DNA from 3 places in the Thalassolituus sp. UBA675 genome. Region 3 is predicted to be linked to each of the others. Evidence: predicted binding sites of a transcription regulator. Region 3 holds the regulator's gene; each other region holds the start of a gene.
The links. Region 3 encodes sigma-54, which starts transcription at its own class of promoters, with help from an activator protein. Its sites were predicted from a motif close to TGGCACNNNNNTTGCTNT; they were not measured.
Positions count from the first base shown of each region.

Region 1: the regulator sigma-54 is predicted to act here: its motif matches at 2,193-2,210, upstream of B3007_RS04620 (CmpA/NrtA family ABC transporter substrate-binding protein).
Region 2: the regulator sigma-54 is predicted to act here: its motif matches at 2,791-2,808, upstream of nirB (nitrite reductase large subunit NirB).

Region 1 covers NZ_DBNJ01000009.1:162,282-169,579, reverse strand. The annotation lists gene B3007_RS04630 (YgiQ family radical SAM protein) at 1-1,253, opposite strand, end outside; gene B3007_RS04625 (hydrolase) at 1,432-1,968, opposite strand; gene B3007_RS04620 (CmpA/NrtA family ABC transporter substrate-binding protein) at 2,407-3,726, shown strand; gene B3007_RS04615 (ABC transporter permease) at 3,827-4,831, shown strand; gene B3007_RS04610 (ABC transporter ATP-binding protein) at 4,859-5,728, shown strand; gene B3007_RS04605 (alginate export family protein) at 5,770-6,921, shown strand; gene B3007_RS04600 (NAD(P)/FAD-dependent oxidoreductase) at 6,996-7,298, shown strand, end outside.
Region 2 covers NZ_DBNJ01000009.1:151,738-159,035, forward strand. The annotation lists gene B3007_RS04570 (nitrate reductase) at 1-2,286, opposite strand, end outside; gene nirB (nitrite reductase large subunit NirB) at 2,915-5,479, shown strand; gene nirD (nitrite reductase small subunit NirD) at 5,541-5,873, shown strand; gene B3007_RS04585 (NarK family nitrate/nitrite MFS transporter) at 5,923-7,298, shown strand, end outside.
Region 3 covers NZ_DBNJ01000031.1:64,528-71,825, forward strand. The annotation lists gene B3007_RS13655 (formate/nitrite transporter family protein) at 20-829, opposite strand; gene yjgA (ribosome biogenesis factor YjgA) at 1,187-1,699, opposite strand; gene mgtE (magnesium transporter) at 1,747-3,102, opposite strand; gene B3007_RS13670 (HPr family phosphocarrier protein) at 3,232-3,501, opposite strand; gene rapZ (RNase adapter RapZ) at 3,514-4,389, opposite strand; gene ptsN (PTS IIA-like nitrogen regulatory protein PtsN) at 4,407-4,865, opposite strand; gene hpf (ribosome hibernation-promoting factor, HPF/YfiA family) at 4,869-5,171, opposite strand; gene B3007_RS13690 (RNA polymerase factor sigma-54) at 5,236-6,795, opposite strand; gene lptB (LPS export ABC transporter ATP-binding protein) at 6,940-7,298, opposite strand, start outside.

The sequences.
Region 1 (7,298 bases), on a different contig from region 3:
CTCTGAATAATCCGCCCCTCGTGCTCGGTAATTGAGCAGAAGGTACAGCCACCGAAACAACCCCGCATGATATTGACCGAAAAACGGATCATTTCGTAAGCCGGAATTTTCGCATCACCATACGAAGGGTGAGGAACCCGCTGATATTGGAAGCCGAACACGCTGTCCATCTCGTCGGTTTCGAGGGGGATCGGTGGCGGATTGACCCAGATTTCACGGGTGCCATGTTTCTGTACCAGCGGTCGTGCGTTATAGGGGTTCGACTCCTGATGAAGCACCCGTGATGCATGCGCATACAGCGCGCTGTCGTTGCGGACTTTCTCGAACGATGGCAGACGAATGACCGTTGTTTCAGGATCAAGATCGGCCTTTCGATGCAGTGGCATAGGCACAATCTTAACCGGCATCACATCATTGTCTTCTGCGCTGCCTTCCTGTTCTTCCCCGTCTCCGTTGGTACTACAGGACATGGTCTCTGTATCTTTCATCTCATAGGGATTCGGTATCTCGTCGATACGCCCTGGCCAGTCGATTCGTGTGGAGTCGACTTCTGCCCAGCCTTCCGGAGTTGCTTCACGGACGATGGTCGTACCCCGGAGATCGGTCAGATCTTTGACTTCCCGCCCCTGAGCTAACGCATGCGTCAGGTCGACAATCGCGCGTTCTGCATTGCCATATAAAAGGATGTCCGCACCAGAATCAATCAACACCGAGCGACGAACCTGATCAGTCCAGTAGTCGTATTGAGCAATTCGGCGCAGCGATGCCTCAATGCCACCAATCACGATGGGGACATCTTTATAGGCCTCCCGGCATTTCTGCGAATAGACGATCACCGCGCGATCTGGTCGCTTACCCGGCTCGCCATGCGGTGTGTAGGCATCGTCTGAGCGAACTTTCAGGTCGGCTGTGTAGCGGTTAATCATGGAGTCCATGTTTCCCGCGGTGATGCCGAAATAGAAATTCGGCTTACCTAACCTGGTGAAGTCTTCGGGGTTGTTCCAGTCAGGCTGAGCAATGATGCCGACACGAAACCCCTGAGATTCCAGCATCCGCCCCATGACCGCCATACCAAAACTGGGGTGATCAACGTACGCGTCCCCGGTTACCAGGATAACGTCACATGAATCCCAGCCAAGCTGATCCATCTCTTCCCTGGACATAGGCAGAAACGGCGCGGTGCCAAAGCACTCTGCCCAGTATGGATAGTTGGAGAACAAGTGCTTGTTCGTCTGGCTGGAAGGCTGATTCATGGATAACCGCAAAGACCGAGGAGTATGGTCAGCTATTGTCTCAAAATCAGAGCCCAGAGCCAATGTGCACACCGGCTTTATGGCTTGTATGGTTGGTGCTTTCTCACACCTGACATGTAATAAACTGTGAAGCGCTGGCTGAGCGAGGTGTCTGGCCTCGCCCATATTACGGTAGAGATTACTTAATCTGATCCAATACGGCTTTAAACTCCGGTACCTTGCAACTGCCCACCAGCTCGAACAGGCACATTTCGACGCTGGTTGGGCGAGCACCGGCATCCAGCATACGATCAATTCCCAGCTGACGGTTTGCGGGTGTTCGCGAGGAAACGCAGTCAGTAACGACCTCAACTTTACGCCCAAGCTCAATCAGATCCCGTACGGTCTGATACACGCAAATATGCGATTCGATGCCCGCGACCAGCCAGGTATGGACATCACTCGCTTCAATAGCATCGACGAAACGCGGTTCACCACAGGCACTGAAGGTGTACTTGGAGATGGGTTCTCCAGAAAGAAGCTCCGTTAACTCAGATGATGTCTCGCCCAGCTTTTCCGGGTTCTGCTCAAGCCAGATAATCGGCAGGTCAATCGCCTTTATGCCGGAAATCAGTGTTCTCAGAGAGGCGTGCATTGCCTCGGAATCGTGCATCAATCGGGCTAACTTACCCTGAACATCCACAATGATCAGGCCGGTGCGCTTGCGGTTGAGCATAAAAATTCCTTATTTCACAAATGGTTATAGTGATTACGATACGAGCTGCACCAGAGTATCACCAAACATCAGCGCTCCGCACCAAAACAAGCCGAAGGTAATCGCAGATATCTAATAATAATTCTCAACCTCATATTTAAAACTGACAACCATATAATCCTTACCTCTCTGAAACCTGCATGAAACAAGGCTTCTCTGGAATTATTTCAATTTAATAAATTAATTGGCACGGTGCTTGTATTAAGCATTTCAGAACTTCAATGGCGAAGTTCGCAATTTTCAAATCAAGATTTACAAAGCAAAGGCGCTTTCGACTCCTGCTAATAGCAGTGCTGTCGTAGCGCCTTTTTTTGTTGCTTTAAAAAGGGGAAGGAAATGCGAGGAATCAAAACTCTGCGCCGCACGTTTGTGAAAAGCGCACTGGTATTGGCCGCAGGCATGGCAACCATGTCAGCGCCTCTGGTATCCGCTGAGGAATGGGCAGAAAAAGAAGAACTGAAGTTCGGTTTTATCAAGCTGACCGACATGGCTCCTCTGGCTGTAGCCTATGAAAAAGGCTACTTCGAAGAAGAAGGTCTGTACGTCACCCTCGAAGCACAGGCTAACTGGAAAGTCCTGCTCGACCGCGTAATCGATGGTCAGCTCGACGGTGCCCACATGCTTGCTGGTCAGCCCCTGGGCGCAACCATTGGCTTCGGTACGCAGGCACACATCATCACTGCGTTCAGCATGGACCTCAACGGCAATGGCATCACGGTATCAAACGATATCTGGAGCCAGATGAAAGAGCACATCCCGCACGAAGATGGCAAGCCAGTTCACCCGATTAAAGCAGATGCACTTAAGCCAGTCGTTGAGAAATATAAAGCCGACGGTAAGCCATTCAACATGGGCATGGTATTCCCGGTTTCAACACACAACTATGAACTGCGTTACTGGTTGGCTGCGGGCGGTATTCACCCGGGTTACTACGCACCGCATAAAGGTGATACCTCGGGTCAGATTGATGCTGATGCGCTGCTTTCTGTAACTCCACCACCGCAAATGCCTGCAACGATGGAAGCCGGCACCATTTACGGTTACTGCGTGGGTGAACCATGGAACCAGCAAGCCGTATTTAAAGGTATTGGTGTACCCGTTATTACCGACTACGAAATCTGGAAAAACAATCCAGAAAAAGTATTTGGTGTGAGCAAAGAATGGGCAGACAAATACCCAATCACTCATAAGAAAGTGGTTAAGGCGATGATTCGTGCAGCAGCCTGGCTGGATGCTGACAACAACGCGAACCGTCCTGAAGCAGTAAAAATTCTGTCTAAGTCTCAGTACGTAGGCGCTGACTATGACGTTATTGCTAACTCAATGACAGGCACCTTCGAATACGAGAAAGGCGATAAGCGCGAAGTGCCAGACTTCAACGTGTTCTTCCGTTACAACGCAACCTACCCATACTACTCGGATGCCATCTGGTACCTCACTCAAATGCGTCGCTGGGGGCAGATTTCTGAAGAAAAATCAGATGACTGGTTCATGGAAACAGCGAAGAAAGTTTATCGCCCAGACATCTACGCTTCTGCAGCCAAAGAGCTGATCAAAGAAGGCAAGCTTGATGCGAAAGACTTCCCGGATTTCGCAACAGAAACCGGCTTCAAACCCGCTCAGAAAGGCTTCATCGACAATATCGTATACGACGGTAGCAAGCCTAATGAGTACCTCAAGAAGTTCGAAATCGGCCTGAAAGGCGCCGAGAAAATCTGATCTGAATATCCGGTCTGATGCAACAAAGTGGGTGAGGCTTTCCTCACCCACCCATTAAAAAGGGTCAACGGACTCAATGGTCCGGACCGAAGGAGTTTTTATGACTACTGCGCTGTCGAACATTGCCTGGATTTCACCCTTTGTAAGCATTGCGAAAGGTGAAGATGTTTCTGGAAATATCCAGACGATTATTAAAACTATCGGTCTGCCACTGGCCGGCCTACTGGTTTTTCTGATGATCTGGCAAGCCGCCGCCAGTAATATCAATACATCTCTGGGGCAATTCCCCGGACCAGGTGACGTTGTTACCCAGACCAAAGGTCTGCTCTCTGAACACTTCACTGAACGTGAAAAAGCCGAAGCGTTTTACGAGCGTCAGGAAAAACGTAACGCTGCCCGCGTTAAACAAGACCCAACGTACGTTCCGAAAATCCGGGACTACACAGGTAAGCCAACCTACATCGATCAGATTGGAACCAGCCTGGTAACCGTATTAAGTGGTTTTGTTCTTGCCTCACTGATTGCTATCCCATTTGGTATCGTTATTGGACTGAGTGCTAACCTTTACAGCGCATTCAATCCTGTTATCCAGATTTTTAAGCCAGTATCACCTTTAGCCTGGCTCCCTATCGTCACTATGGTGGTATCTGCTCTCTATGTATCAGACGATCCGATGGTGCCGAAATCATTCGTGACTTCCATGATCACAGTCATGCTGTGCTGCCTGTGGCCAACGGTAATTAATACCGCAGTGGGTGTCGCATCTATTCCTAAAGATCTCGTGAATGTGTCACAGGTCTTGCGCCTGAGCTATATGGAACACGTTCGTAAGATCGTACTTCCTTCATCTATCCCAATGGTATTTACCGGTCTGCGTCTTTCTCTGGGTATTGCCTGGATGGTACTGATCGCGGCGGAAATGCTTGCGCAGAACCCAGGTCTTGGAAAATTCGTCTGGGACGAATTCCAGAACGGCTCTTCTGACTCCTTAGGCCGGATTATGGTCGCCGTTATCACCATTGGTTTGATTGGCTTCTTACTTGACCGCGTCATGCTGATGATTCAGCGCAAAGTGTCGTGGGATAAGTCAGCAGCTACACGATAAGTACACAAAGGACAGAGGAGTTTCATTATGAACCCATTACTCGAACTATCAGATGTTGGTATCGAATTTCCAACACCGAAAGGTCCTTTCTGTGCGCTTCAGAATGTGAACCTGAAAATTAAGAAAGGCGAATTCATTTCGCTGATTGGTCACTCTGGCTGCGGTAAGTCTACGGTACTGAATATCGTGGCTGGTCTGTATCAGGCGACTCAGGGCGGCGTCGTTCTGAGCGGAAAAGAAGTGAATGAACCAGGCCCTGAGCGTGCTGTTGTCTTCCAGAACCACTCTCTCCTGCCTTGGCTCACCGCCTATCAGAACGTCGAACTGGCAGTAAAGCGCGTATTTAAAGGCCAGAAATCCAAAGCAGAAATGCGCGAATGGATTGAACACAATCTCGAGTTGGTTCACATGAGCCACGCCATGCACAAACGCCCCGATGAAATCTCCGGTGGTATGAAACAGCGCGTTGGTATTGCCCGTGCACTATCGATGGAGCCGCAGGTTCTGTTAATGGACGAGCCGTTCGGCGCACTTGATGCCCTGACACGCGCTCACCTGCAGGACTCTCTGATGGAAATTCAGAAAGACCTGAACAACACCGTCATCATGATTACCCACGATGTCGACGAGGCAGTATTGCTTTCGGATCGTATTGTGATGATGACCAATGGTCCGTCCGCGACCATAGGCGAAATTATGGACGTAGAACTTGAACGCCCACGTAACCGAATTCAACTTGCCGACGACCCGCAATACAACAAGTACCGTCAGCAGGTTCTGAGTTTCCTGTATGAAAAACAGAGAAAGCCGGATACAGATGCGCCCGCTAAGAAGGCTGCCGACTCCGACGATAGTAATGAAGAAAAGGTCGACAAAAAGACCGGTGAAGTTGCTTAACCTCTATTGATAAAAAGGCTTCGAATTAAAAGGAGAATGCCATGCAAGCTAAGAAAACGTTACTGGCGATCGCATTGGGGACTGCCACACTGGGTGCATCTGCGTATGAAACTGAGTACGGCAATGCCTACGCTGATGTCAAAGTGCGTTACGAGACCAATGATACTGACGATGCGACTGATAATGACGCCGCGACAGGCCTGATTACTGACGCTGCAGTCGGCTTTGAAACGCTCAATTACGAAGGGTTCTCGGCTCTTGTAGAATACGAAATTGTTCAGCCTCTGATTGACGATTACGCTCCCGAAAAGGCAGGCTATGATGCTATTGCAGATCCTGAAACCCGCGAATGGAACCGGGCCCAGGTCAGCTACAAAAAAGACGAATTCGGTGCAATCGTCGGCCGCCAGCGTATTATTCTCGACGGCGCACGTTTTGTTGGTAACGTAGGCTGGCGCGCAAACGAGCAAACGTTTGATGCTGTTACGCTGACCTATTCTAAAGATGAGCTTTCTTTGCACTACTCTTTCATTGATCAGGTCAATGGTATCTTGCCGAGGTTTGACGCCGATACGACAAGCCATTTACTAAACGCTGGTTATAAAGTAGGTACCGGTAAAATCACTGCGTACGCTTACCTGCTAGAAGACGATGATACCGAAAATAGTCAACGTGACACATTCGGCCTTAGCTACAACGGTAGCTATGATATGGATGGCACTAAACTCATCTATAAGGCCGAGTATGCTACTCAGAGCACGGAAACTGCAGACACTAACTACTTTGCCCTTGAGGGTGGCGCCGTGGTATCTGGCGTAACATTGGCACTGGGTAATGAAACACTGGGTAGCGATGATGGTAATGCAGCATTTGAAACTCCGTTGGCAACCAAACACAAGTTTAATGGTTGGGCGGATAAGTTCCTGAGTACCACGGTAAGTACCAGCGGTGACGGCCTGAGCGATACTTATGTCAAAGCCGCTGGTGCAGTCGCTGGCGTAAAACTGGTTGGTTTTTACCACACTTTCAACTCTGTTGAAGATGACGTTGATTTTGGTAACGAACTGGACCTGCTGGCAGTTAAGAAACTCGATGACACCTTCACTGTAGGTGCAAAAGCGGCGTTTTACTCTGCGGGTGATACCGGCGTAGATACCACTAAAATGTGGGCATGGGTTCAGGCTAAGTTCTGATACCCCGCAACGAAACTCAGCGGCCTATGGCCGCTGTTTTCGTTTATTCTGTTATAAAAGATGTGGAGAATCGAGTGAAGAGTGAAGACAAGAAAGTAGAAAACCAACTGGTAATTATCGGTAACGGTATGGCGGCTAATCGCATACTGGAGGGGCTTGCTGAAGATCATCCATACGACCGGATTCTTGTGCTCGGCGATGAAAAGATCCCTCACTACAATCGCATTATGCTCTCACCTCTTCTCGCCAAAGAAACGACTCTGGCGAACATAACACCCCATGATGACGCATGGTATTCCAACTACCGTATATCGATTCAGCTGGGTGACAGTGCCACTCTGGTTGATACAGAACAAAAAATCGTTACCACCCAAAGC
Region 2 (7,298 bases), on a different contig from region 3:
GAACATCACCCAGTTATCGGACTCAAACTGGTTTCTGACTGAGCTGATGAATTCAACCGGATCGTTTTGCCCACTAATTTCGTACATGTGGCCAGTATCTGTAACGTTGTAAACCCAGTAATCGGTATCAAGGCTGCCCAGGTCTTTATTCGTCAGTAGAAAGCCTTCCCACTCGGTTGGAAATATAGTCGCTTCAACATCAGTGATCTTAAGGGCAGGCTGACCAGAAATTGGATCATGATCTTTGTTGATCAGAGTACCCATGCGGGCTTTGCTGGCGTAGCGACTGGTCCAGTGCATGGGAACAAAAACTTCGCCCTTACGCTGCGCCATATCACTGCGGACATGAGCGCGTACGATAATCTCTCCGAGGTTACTCCAGAGTCTGACCAGCTTGTTGTCCCTGATGCCGAGACGCATCGCATCTTCAGGGTGAAAGTCCGCATAAGGTTCAGCAATGTGTCGGGCCAGAACAGGCGCTTTCGCGGTTCTGGTCATGGTATGCCAGTGGTCACGTACTCGCCCCGTATTCATGCTCAGACCTGTTTCTGATGCCGCGGGCGGCACTGCAATGACAGGAATGAATTTCGCTTTTCCTGATTCAGTATAGAAATATCCATCGTCGTAAAAACGTGCACGGCCAGAAGGGTAGTTATCATTAACCGGCCATTGAATCGGAGCGAGTGCATCGTATTGTTCGCGGCTTAAATTGGTCAGGCCGCTGAGATCAAAGTCCCGCGTGCCTTTGTTCTCAAACATGGAAAGCCGCGCGTGCTCGTCAAAAATATCGGCCGGATGCTCGTACGGAAATTCTTTCTCGAAACCCAGTCGACGCGCAACCTGAGTAATTATCCACCAGTCAGGGCGTGCTTCGCCTGGAGCAGGGAGGAAGCCTCTCTGACGCGATATACGGCGCTCAGAGTTTGTGACAGTACCGTTCTTTTCACCCCAGCTGGCAGCGGGCAGCAGTACATGAGCAGCCGCGGTTGTATCGGTGTTTGCCATGCAATCTGAGACGACAACCAGCTCACAGTGTTTCATGGCTTCTTTAACATCATCAGCATCAGGCATACTGACCAGCGGGTTGGTGGACATAATCCACAGGAACTTTATTTTGCCGCTTTTGACTTCGTTGAACAGATCGACCGCTTTTAAGCCCGGCTTTTCTGCAATACGAGGTGACTGCCAGAAACGACGTACGCGGTCTCTATCGGCGGGGGAGAAGTCCATATGCGCAGCCAGCTGGTTGGCCAGACCTCCGACTTCCCGCCCACCCATTGCATTCGGCTGCCCTGTAATTGAGAACGGGCAGGCACCCGGCTTACCAATACGACCGGTGGCGAGGTGAAGGTTGATAATGCTGTTTGCTTTATCAGTTCCATCGACGCTCTGGTTCACCCCTTGAGAATAAAAGGTCACCGTTTTCGGCGTATCGCGAAACCAGGCGAAGAAGGTTTCCAGGTCCTGCTGGCTGACATCAGTAATATCAGCGAGTGAAGAAAAATCAGCGGCTGCTTGTGATGCGGCATCAAGTGCTGCGCTGATGTTTTCAGAACACTGCTCAATAAAGTGTGTGTCCAGTGCGTTCTGTTGGTGTAAGTAGGTCAGCAGCGCATTAAATAGCGAAGTATCGGAACCCGGCTTTATTGGCAGATGCAGGTCTGCAATGTCACAGGTTGCTGTTTTACGAGGGTCGATCACAACAACCTTCATATCCGGGCGAGCTTTCTTTGCCGCAGCCATACGTTGGAACAGAATAGGGTGGGCCCAGGCGGCATTGCTTCCGGTGATCACCAGAAGGTCAGCCTGTTCCAGGTCTTCGTAGCAGCCCGGTACGGTATCACTGCCAATAGACCGTTTGTAAGAAGCAACAGCCGACGCCATACACAGACGCGAATTGGTATCCATATTCGCACTGCCTATAAAGCCCTTCATCAACTTGTTGGCGACGTAATAATCTTCTGTGAGAAGCTGGCCTGACCCGTAGAACGCAACCGCTTCCGGGCCATGGGTAGAGACTACCTGGCGGATCTTATCGGCGACCAGGTTCAGTGCGGTATCCCAATCAGCTGCCTGGCCATTCATTGTCGGGTGTAGCAAACGGTCGGTTTGATCCAGAGTATCGTGCAGCGCAGATCCCTTAACGCATAGACGCCCGAAATTTGCTGGGTGCGACTTCATTCCAGCGACAGGCGCAATATCCTTCTCGTCGACAGAAATATCCACACCACATCCTACTCCGCAGTATGGACATGTTGTCTGAACCTGTAGCTTTTTATGACTCATAGGGCTATCCACATAGTTGGCTTGCTACTCTCAAGCCTTTTCGTGAGCAAAAAAAAACGCCCGCGGAGTTACCCGCGAGCGCCAATGCTCATAAACACAACACAAAACGACGACACCAACGTTGGTGTCTGGACCGCTGAATCTGGCTCCCTGCCAATGCACAAGGTCTTAGTAATGAGTAAACAAAAAGAGTGCCAACTCTGAGATGCTAGTCATTTATTCATACTCAGACCCGCCTCAACGCCCGTGGCAACTGAGCCTGGTGATATGTGAGCAGAATCGGCCGGCCCGTTTTCAGAAGTTGATTCGGTAAGTCACTGGTGACCTTGTATCTTATTTGCCTTTTTGGGGTGCAATAAAACTGTAATGAGCACTCTTCTGGTGCGAAAAGTGGAGTCTGATCACTTTTTCTCTGTGGTTCTGATACTCCCAGCCCACCGACAGGCAGGCTGAAAACCAGACGCGACGGCCTGCCATTGCATCTGGCGGTTCTGGATACCGCTTTGGCACTCATATTGCTAAAGCCTATTCGATACTGTTTGCTGCAACGGCGTAGCGGGTAAGTAGAGCAACGATGCACTTATTTAAGGAGACAAGAAGAATGTCTGAATAAGAGAGAGTCATCGCCATGAGTAAGAAGCGCATCATAGTTGTTGGTAACGGTATGGTTGGCCACAACTTCCTCGCCACTATGGCCGAATCTGAGAAAGCCTCAGAATTCGAATTAATCACCTTTTCCGAAGAACCTCGCCTTGCGTACGACCGCGTACAGCTGAGCAAATACTTTTCAGGGGCGACCGCCGCTGACCTGGCACTCACCACAGAATCTGAATACGACGATTCCGGTATTACCTATTTAAAGAATGAGAAAGTTGTCGAAATTGACGCCGACAACAAAACCATTACGACCTCAACCGGGCGTATAGAAGGATACGACAAACTGGTGCTGGCAACGGGTTCCTATCCATTTGTTCCACCGATTCCGGGTAAGGATCAGGATCACTGCCTTGTTTATCGTACGATTGAAGATCTTGAAGCAATTTCTGCGTCCGCTGAAGTATCCAAAACGGGTGTTGTTGTTGGTGGCGGTCTGCTTGGCCTTGAGGCAGCAAATGCACTTAAAGAAGCCGGCCTTGATACCCACGTTGTTGAATTTGCTCCGCGCTTAATGGCCGTGCAGCTCGATGAAGGCGGCGGTAATCTGCTGCGACATAAAATCGAATCTCTGGGTGTGTCAGTACACACTGAAAAAAACACCAAAGAAATTGTCGCCGGCGAAGAATGCCGCTATCGCATGAACTTTGCCGACGGCTCACACCTTGAAACAGATATGATTCTGTTCTCTGCAGGTATTCGCCCTCAGGATGAACTTGCGCGACAGTTCGGCATCGACGTCGGCGAACGCGGCGGTATTGTCATTAACGATTATTGTCAGACCTCAGAAGAAGACATCTATGCAATTGGCGAATGTGCGCTCTGGGACAGTAAAATTTTCGGTCTGGTCGCACCGGGCTACCAGATGGCAAAAGTCACAGCGGCTCACATCACAGACACCCTGGTAAATCTGAAAACCCCGGAACTTGCTTTTAAGGGTGCTGATATGAGCACCAAGCTTAAGCTGCTGGGCGTGGATGTCGCATCGATAGGTGATGCGCATGGCCATACGGCGGGTTCTCAGTCGTTTGTATTCAGTGACGACATCGAAGAAGTCTACAAGCGACTTATTGTTTCTGCCGACGGTAAAAAACTGCTTGGCGCCGTGCTGGTGGGTGAAACTGAATCCTACGGTACTTTGCTGCAACTCATGCTTAACGATATGGATATCCCGGGTAATCCAGCTGCACTTATTCTGCCAGCACTGGGTGACGAAGCGCCTGCAGGCCTGGGGGTAACTGCATTACCCGACACGGCTCAGATCTGTTCATGCTACGACGTATCAAAGGGTGACATTGCTGCTGCGGTACAAGGTGGCTGCTGCACCATGGGAGACATTAAAGGTGCGACCAAAGCGACCTCGGGTTGCGGTGGTTGTGCTGCCCTGACCAAGCAGGTAATGGATGCCGAGCTGGAAGCTCTGGGTGTAGAGGTCAATAATGATCTGTGCGAACACTTTGCCTACACCCGTGCTGAGCTGGCAGACATTATTCGAGTGAAAGGCTACGCCAGCTTTAAGGATGTATTGCAGGGGCACGGCAAAGGACACGGTTGTGAGATCTGTAAGCCGACCATTGGTTCTATTCTGGCTTCGTACAAGAACGAGTATGTTCTGAAAGATGATCTGATGCCGCTGCAGGACACCAACGATATTTTCCTCGGCAATATGCAAAAAGACGGTACTTACTCTGTCGTACCGCGCGTACCGGGGGGTGAGATTACCCCTGATAAACTGATTGCCATTGGTGAGATCGCTAAAGAGTTTGATCTCTATACCAAAATTACTGGTGGGCAGCGTATCGATTTATTTGGTGCACAACTCCACGAGTTGCCGAAAATCTGGGAGAAGCTGATTGCCGCTGGCCTTGAAACCGGGCATGCCTACGGTAAAGCACTTCGTACCGTGAAATCCTGTGTAGGAAGCACCTGGTGCCGTTACGGTGTGCTCGATTCTGTCTCCATGGCTGTCGCTCTTGAGCATCGCTACAAAGGACTGCGCGCACCACACAAAATTAAGTTCGGTGTTTCTGGTTGTACACGCGAGTGTGCCGAAGCCCAATCAAAAGACATTGGTGTCATTGCGACTGAAAGCGGTTGGAATCTGTATGTCTGCGGTAATGGTGGTATGCGACCTCGTCATGCTGATCTGTTTGCGACAGATCTGGACGATGAAACCCTGATCAAATATATCGACCGCGTATTGATGTTCTATGTACGTACAGCAGATCGCCTGCAGCGTACATCTGTATGGCTGGAAAACCTTGAAGGTGGTCTCGACTATCTGCGTGAAGTCGTTATCGATGACAAGCTGGATATCTGTGGTGAGCTTGAAAATGACATGACTCGTGTTGTGGGTACTTACCAGTGTGAGTGGAAAACTACGGTTGAATCCCCAGAGAAGCTCAAGCGCTTCAGTCACTTTATTAATGCTGCTGAAGAAGACAACAACCTTCTCTATGTGCGTGAACGCGGACAGCGGCGCCCGGCGACTGATAACGAGCGTATCGAACTGGTTGAGTTAACGGCAGAGAAGCACTGATCTCTGGCAGACCTTAATAGAATTAAAGCATGCAGCAACGGCTGCATGCAGGAGAAAAATGATGACTGACTGGACAAATATTTGTTCTCTTGAAGATCTGGTTCCCGATACTGGCGTATGTGCGCTGGTAGAAGGAAAACAAGTAGCGATATTTCGCTTTGGTGATGGCGAGACGGTATACGCAATCAGTAACTACGATCCGTTCGGAAAGGCGAACGTACTGTCGCGCGGAATTCTGGGCTCGATAGGTGAGCGTCCTGTGGTAGCGTCTCCGCTTTATAAGCAGCACTTTGATCTTACTAGTGGCGAGTGCCTGGAAGATGATGCTGTGAAGCTGGAGCACTTCCCAGTGCGCATTGAGAACGGGATTGTACAGGTGAGTTCAGCCGCGTAAGCGGCTTTCTCGCTAATCGGATTGCTATATATCGTTACTAAGGCCATTTATGACCTCTGAAAAATTTAATATCTTCTCGTTCACAGGGAAGATGAAAGTCTTGCACCTGAGCTGGATTGCATTTTTTATTACCTTTGTCGTCTGGTTTAACCACGCGCCATTGTTAATGGCTATTGCAGATAGCCTGGGGCTGGCACCGTCAGAAATTAAGACGCTGCTGATTCTCAATGTTGCGTTAACGATTCCTGCCCGTGTCGTCATAGGAATGCTTACTGACCGGTTTGGGCCCCGGGTTGTATATTCATCTCTGCTGGCAGTGTGTTCAATTCCCTGCTTTATGTTCGCGTTTGCCGATAGCTTTGTGCAAGCCGCTGTAGCCCGTTTTATGTTGGGCTTCATCGGTGCTGGCTTTGTGATCGGCATTCGTATGGTGAGCGAATGGTTTCCTGCAAATGAACTGGGCACAGCCGAGGGCATTTACGGCGGTTGGGGGAACTTCGGTTCCGCAGCAGCAGCTTTCACATTGCCTGCGGTTGCTTTGTGGTTCGGTGGTGAAGACGGCTGGCGTTATGCCATCGCTGTAACGGGGGCGATGAGCCTGCTGTTCAGTGTCGTGTACTACATGAATGTCTCTGATACGCCGAAAGGATCGACTTACTTTAAGCCGAAAAATATTGGTGCGATGGAAGTGACCAGCAAAGGCGATTTCTTCTTCCTGCTGTTCATGAAGATTCCTATGTACGCAGCGCTGGCGCTGTTGACGTGGAAGCTGTCTCCGAACGGTGTTGGTCTTCTGACAGAAACCACGGCGGTCTTCTGTTATGTCGGTCTGGCTCTGCTGTTCATCTACGAGGTAAGCCAGGTTTGGAAGGTGAACAAAGAAATTTTTGAAAAGCCGGTTCCGGAAATGCACCAGTACAAGTTTAAGCAGGTAGCTGTTCTGAACGTACTCTACTTCGCAACCTTCGGTTCTGAACTGGCGGTTGTTTCTATGCTGCCACTTTTCTTTGCTGAAACTTTCACCCTGGACCCTGTTATGGCCGGTATGGTTGCGTCGGCTTACGCCTTCATGAATCTTATGTCCCGTCCGGGCGGCGGCTGGTTGTCTGATAAGTTCGGACGTAAGTCGACCTTGTTGATTCTGACAGCGGGTCTGGCTGTGGGTTATTTTATAATGTCTCTGGTTGATAGCAGCTGGCCACTCTGGCTCGCAGTTGTTGCTGCGATGGCGTGTTCGTTCTTTGTTCAGTCAGGTGAGGGTGCAGTATTCGCTGCAGTGCCTCTGATCAAGCGTCGTCTGACTGGTCAGATTGCGGGTATGACTGGAGCCTACGGCAACGTGGGTGCTGTTACTTATCTGACAGTGCTGTCGTTCGTCGATTATTCTGTCTTCTTTATGGTAATCGCGGCGACCGCCGTAGTAGG
Region 3 (7,298 bases):
ATCCGTCGAAGGGTAGCGATTACAGAGTACGGTCGGCACTCTGACGTACGTGTGTAAAGTACAGTGGCAGAGCGACGAACACAAAACCACCGACAAGGTTACCCAGTGCGGTAGGCAGTTCGTTCCAGATGATGTAGTCCATCACAGTAAAGTCACCGCCCATGATCATTGAGAATGGGAACAGGAACATGTTGACGATGGAGTGCTCGAAACCCATGAAGAAGAACAGCATGATTGGCATCCACATAGCGAACATTTTAGAGATCGCAGAAGTAGATATCATGGCGCCAACAACACCCATAGATACCATCCAGTTGCACAGCATGCCGCGGATGAAAATAGTCAGCCAGCCGTCTACGCCGTGCGATGCATAACCTACGGTACGTGATTCACCAATGGTTGATACTTTGGCTGCGATTGCGCCGCCGTCAGTGTTGTAGCCATAGGTCAGGATGAAAGAGATCATTACCGCAACAGACAGAGCACCCGCAAGGTTGCCGCAGAATACCAGGCCCCAGTTACGCAGCATCTGCGGAACGGTACAGCCAGGACGCTTGTCGATAATCGCCAGTGGCACCAGAGTGAATACACCGGTCAGCAGGTCGAACTTCATCAGGTAGAGCATGATGAAACCTACCGGGAACAGCACTGCCCCCAGAATTGGCGAACCACTTTTCATGGCGACGGTGATCGCGAATACAGCAGCCAGAGCCAGAATAGCCCCAGCCATAAAAGCACGGATCAACGTGTCTTTGGTCGACATGAATATCTTTTCTGCACCGCTATCCACCATTTTTGTGGCGAACTCAGAAGGCATTAAGTAGGACATAGCATTTCCTCGTAATTTGGGGGGGGTCTATCGGCTTTAAAATGAAAAACGGCGTCGCCCCAGTCGGTGATTTACCGATGGGTGTCGACGCCGTTATCGAATTTTTGTCTGATTTTTTGAGAGCCGTCGTTGGCTCACTCAGGACTCTGCAACCGTCGTGCCATATTTTTTTGTTGGAGATAAAACCCTATTAAAACAGGGGCTTAAGTTATAGCAGTCGGTTCTCAGGCAATGGGCAAGAGTAATCACAGACGATGGCAGTGCGATACTCAGGTGCAGGAAAAACAAAAAATGCGCACTAAGTGCGCATCTTTATAGCGAATAAAAAGTAAGCTGGCGGATCACCGGATGAAGCGTTCAGGCGTTGCTGTCGATCTCTTTAATCAGCTGAAAGAGTTTTTTGAATGCGGTGCCTGGCTTTGGTGGCTCGGCCTGCATCTCTTTCTGAGCATTCCGCACCAGATTACGTAATTGCTGGCGATCTGTATCTGGATAGGTATCAAGAAATTCGTTCATCGCCTTACCATCCTTGATCAGGCGATTACGCCATTGCTCTAACTGGCCCATACGACGACCGAAGGCCTCGCTGGATGGGTCGAGCATATCTATCGCCTCCTGAAGGGCGTCGATGTCTTCCGAGCGCATCAGTTTGCCGATGTATTGAAAGTGACGGCGGCGGGCTTCGTGTTTTTTAATACGACGGCTCTCTTCCAGCGCGGCCATTAGCACATCGGTAATCGGAAGGTCAGTCCATTTGGCAGGCGGAAGGTTGCACAGCGTTTCTCCGAGTTCCTGATAGCGATGCATTTCACGCTTCATTTCAGTCTTACTGACCAGTTCGTATTCGATGTCGTCGTCTTCGTGGGTCATAAGAACTCCGGAGTATTCAGTGGTGATCAGCTCAGCGACTGGTCAGCTTACAGATAGAAGATTGTGGCGAGCCCGAGAAATGACAGGAAGCCGATCACGTCGGTGACGGTTGTCAGTACTACGCCACCGGCGAGTGCCGGGTCGATGCCACGGGCTTTGAGTATCAGTGGCAACGCCGCGCCCGTGACTGCAGCGACCAGTAAATTAATGATAATGGCGGCACCGATAATGGCGGCGATGCCCGGATCGTTGAACCAGAGCAGGGTAATGACCGCGATGACAGCCGCCCAGAGCACGCCGTTAATGCCTGCGACGATAATTTCCCGGTTAAACAGCCAGCGGAAGTTTGCGCTGGAGAGATGCCCCAGTGCCTGCCCACGAATAACCAGGGTCAGGACCTGACTGCCAGCGATGCCGCCCATACTGGCAACGATGGGCATCAGTACAGCAAGAGCGACGACCTGTTCGATGGTTTTATCAAACAGGCCGATGACGGCGGAGGCAGCCAGTGCCGTAAGCAGGTTAATGCCCAGCCAGACAGCTCGACGGCGGCTGGTTTTCAGCGCCGGAGCAAAGGTATCTTCTTCTTCATCCAGACCCACGGAACTCATCAGCGAGTGGTCCGCGGTTTCCCGGATAACGTCAACCACGTCATCGATGGTGATACGACCGATGAGTTTGCCCTCTGCATCGACAACCGGAGCCGATACAAGGTCGTGTCGTTCGAACAGTTTGGCAACGTCTGTGTCCTGCATGGTGGCAGGGATCACCCGGGCGTCGGTGGTCATCACCTCACGCACGGTCTGGTTGGGATCGCTGACAAGAAGCTTGTTGATGGTCAGGATGCCAATAAATTCGTTGTTCCGGTTTACGACCAGAAGGTTATCCGTCATTTCTGGCAGCGTCGGGTGGCGACGCAGGTAACGCATAACAACTTCGAGCGTGATGTCAGGACGGATGGTCACCGTATCGGTGTTCATCAGACCACCGGCGCTGTCCTCCGGGTAGCCCAGTACCTGTTCAAGACGGGTACGGTCCTGCTGGTCCATCGCGTCGAGTACTTCCTGGGTAACGCGTTCAGGAAGTTGCTGCAGGATGTCGGCGACGTCATCGGCGTCGAGGTCTGAAGTGATGTCGACCAGTTCTTCGGCACTCAGGTCCGACAGGAAGTGTGCCTGCAGGTCTTCGCTTAAGTACTGGAGTACTTCACCTTCGAGTTCTTTGTCGACCAGATCCCAGAGCACTTTACGTGCTTTCGGCGGGGACGACTCGATCAGGTGAGCAATATCGGCAGGCGCGAGACCAGAATTCAGGATGCGCTCTACTTTATTCAGGGCACCACTTTCCAGGGCAGCATTAAGGCTGTGGAGTTTTGCTTTTGCCTTTTCTGTGTGCTGAGCCATGGCCGGAATCCGGAGTAAATCGGGTTAACTGATTCTAGCCTGATTGCTCGGTTGATACCACGAAAGTACTCGCAGTTTTGGGCCTAATCAGCTGTTTTAGCGGGGATAATCGTGAAATTTTCCTGAGGGCTATTCTTCTTCATCGAAGCGACGATCAATGAGATCGGTAATGGCATCGACGGCAGCTCCTTCGTCACTGCCTTCCGCAGTCAGGATCAGCTCAGTGCCTTTGCTTGCGGCCAACATCATGACTGACATGATGCTCTTGCAGTCGACCATACGCCCGTCCTTGCCAATTTTCAGCTGGCTGGAGAAGGCTGACGCGGTAGATACCAGTTTGGCCGCAGCACGGGCATGCAGGCCGAGTTTATTTATTATTAGAACGCTTTTCTGGATCATACGGTGTCCGGGTTATGGAGTGGGCAGATTCGCCGCTCGCGCTAGTTCACGGTGACGTACCTGCACGTTCGGGTATTTCATACGGTATTCGGTGGCTAGCTGCTCCGCCAGGTAGACGGATCTGTGCTGACCACCGGTGCAGCCAATTGCGATGGTCATGTAGCTCCGATTTGCTTCGATCAGACGATCCGTCCAGCGAGTCAGAAAATCGCTGATTGATTTCCGCATTTCTCCAACAACATCATAGCTGTTCAGGAATAACTGTACTTCACTGTCGAGGCCTGTGAGTTTTCGCAGGTCTTCGCTCCAGTAGGGGTTCGGCAGGTGCCGTACATCGAAAACGTAGTCGGCGTCTGTCGGGATACCGTGTTTAAAGCCGAACGACTCAAACAGGATCGACATCTCACCGTTCGGACGATCTGCAACCCGCAGGCGAATCATGCTGCGCAACTCGTGAACAGACATGTGGGTGGTGTCTAAGGTCAGGTCCGCCATATTGGCGAGTGGATCAAGGAGGTCTTTCTCCTGGTCGATGGCTTCTGCCAGTGACAGTTCTGTGGTCGTGAGAGGGTGCTTTCGGCGTGTCGCGCTGAATCGTTGCAGCAGAACCTTTTCAGACGCATCAAGATAAACCACGTCGAGCTGATAGTGATCATTAGGCAGATCGAACAGTAGTTGTTCGACAGGCTCTTCTGTCGCCGACAGGTTACGCGCGTCAATACTGACCGCTACCCGGGTGAGCTTGTCGTTAGCATCTGCCTGACTGGCCAATGCGGGTAGCAGCCCGATCGGCAGGTTATCGATGCAATAGAAGCCCAGATCTTCGAGAACGTGCAGAGCGCTCGATTTGCCCGATCCTGATCTTCCGCTGATAACTACCAGGCGCATATTCGACTCCGTGATGACTACCGCTCTGCGATCGCTCGCTGGAAAAGATGTTTGGCGTCTGGCGCGTTGCGTAGAGCTTCGCGATATTCCGCCTGATTAAAGTTACTGGCGAGTGTCGCCAATATCTGAAGGTGTTCGTCGGTCGCTTCCTCGGGGACTAACAAAGCAAATACGAGGTCGACCGGATTACCATCAATAGAATCATAGTCTATCGGGGTATTTAATCTTAGTAGAATGCCCAACGCTTTCTGACACTGCAGCAGTCGGCAGTGTGGGATGGCGATGCCTTCTCCTATCCCTGTGCTCCCCATGCGCTCGCGTGCTAACAGGCGTTCGTATATATCGTCTGCGGAGGCGTCGCCGATTTCTTCAGCAACCAGAGATGAAAGTTGTTCTAACAGTTTTTTCTTACTGGAAACGGTCACGTCAATGACGGACCGCTCCGGTGTGAGGATATCCTCAATACTCAAAGACATGCTTCAGCCTTGACCGTGTTGGCGCGCTACCAGCTTCTCTTTGTGTTTCAGAACCTGACGGTCCAGCTTATCCACCATCTGATCGATAGCGGTATACATATCTTCGTTTTCTGCTTTGGCGTGCAGGTCGTGACCTGTGATGTGAATTGTCGCTTCAGCCGTCTGTCGATCTTTAACGACAGTCAGTGTGACTTGCCCTGTGGTGATGCTGTCACTGTGGCGCGTCAGTTTTGCCATTTTATCTTCAACGTGTGCCTGCATAGCTTCTGTTACTTCTACATGATGACCACTGATATTGATTTGCATGCCAAGTCTCCTGTGTCGCTGGCGGTATGTGAATCAAAGTCTGTTGACTCTCAACTAACAGACTCTAAATCAGCTGCTTACGTTCATTCGATGGTGGTATCAGCATAGCCTCGCGGTATTTCGCTACCGTGCGCCGTGCCACTTTGATGCCTTTCTCACCCAGCATCGTTGCTATCTTGTTGTCACTGAGTGGCTTCCGCGTGTTTTCGTCCGCGATCAGTTTTTTGATCATCGCCCGGATGGCCGTCGATGAACACTCCCCGCCGCTGTCGGTGCTGACGTGGCTGGAGAAAAAATACTTGAGCTCAAAAATGCCGCGCGGCGTATGCATGTATTTCTGAGTCGTCACCCGCGAGATCGTTGACTCATGCATACCAACCGCTTCGGCGATGTCATGAAGCACCAGCGGTTTCATCCCTTCATCACCTTCTTCAAAGAAGTCTATCTGGAATTCAACGATTTTGGTTGCGACTTTGAGCAGAGTGTCATTGCGACTTTGCAGGCTTTTGATAAACCAGCGCGCTTCCTGCAGGTGATCTTTGAGGAAGGTATTGTCGGCACTGCTGTCTGAGCGGCGGATCAGCGATGCATAATCGGCATTCACGCGCAGCTTGGGTGCAATTTCTGGATTCAGCTCAACACGCCACTCATCACGAATCTGGCGGACGATGACGTCTGGAATGACGTATTCAGATTCTTCTGAAGCGATACCGGCACCCGGCTTAGGGTTCAGCTCTTTAATCAGTCGCATGACGGATTTCAGGTCGTCTTCCTTTAATTTGGTACGGCGCATCAGCGACTGATAATCACGGCTACCAAGCAGGTCAATATGATCACGAATGATCAGCTGAGCTTCGGTTAACCACGGGGTACCTTGTGGAAGCTGATGCAGCTGAAGAAGCAGACATTCGCGCAGGTCGCGGCAGAAAACACCGGCCGGATCAAATTGTTGCAGGCGATGAAGAACTGCCATCACTTCTTCTTCTTCGATTTCGAGTGACGGGTCCATCGCTTCAATGACGTCTTCAACTGTCGTGTGAAGGTAGCCATCATCGTCTACACCATCAATCAGCATGGTCGCAACTTCGCGGTCAGCATCTGACATTGGGGTCAGGTTTAGCTGCCAGAGCAGGTGATCCTGCAGATTGTCGCTGGTGGCGTAGCGGGAATCGTAGTCAAAGTCTTCGTCTACCGGCCCGGAGCTTGATGCGACTCCGGCGCTGACCTGATAGGTATCTTCCCACTGGCTATCTACAGGCAGGTCATCGGGCAGTTTCTCGCTCGACCATTGCTCATCGAGAGATTCCTGGCCGCTCTGATCGTCGTAGGAATTGTCATCGTAGGAATTGTCGTAATCCTGATTGTCAGAGCTGCTCTCACGGTCTTCGCGGCTGTCTCTGTCGTTGTTATCGGAATCAGAACTGCGGGAATCGTTGTCGGACTCGTTGCCTGAGTCGCTGTTGTCATCAAACTCTTCGCTTTCCAGCATTGGGTTGGAATCCAGCGCTTCCTGAATTTCCTGCTGAAGGTCCAGCGTTGAAAGCTGGAGGAGGCGGATGGCCTGTTGCAGCTGAGGCGTCATCGTCAGCTGCTGGCCCATCTTAATCTGAAGGGATGTCTTCATATAACTCGGTAATTACGACCTGAAAATCGAACCATCTTTTTGTTTGATGCACCTAGCATTATAGGCAAAGTCCTTGTGTATGGAACCTATTTTGCTTACCAGAGTAAATAGATAACTCTACAGTACGTGACATCGGTCAGAGTTTCAAAGACGGAAATCGTCCCCAAGGTAGACTTCGCGCACCTGCTCATTGGCAAGCACATCTTCAGCCGTGCCTTCGGCAATGATGTGGCCGCCACCAACGATAAAGGCTTTCTCGCAGATCGCGAGTGTTTCACGCACGTTGTGGTCGGTAATCAGTACGCCGATGCCCCGCGCCTTAAGCTGACGGATAATATCCATGATGTCCGAGACTGAGATCGGGTCGACACCGGCGAAGGGTTCGTCGAGCAGAATGAACGAGGGCTCTGCTGCCAGTGCTCTGGCAATTTCGACACGACGACGCTCACCGCCGGATAGCGCCATGCCGGCGCTGTCGCGGATGTGTTGAATATGAAATTCGT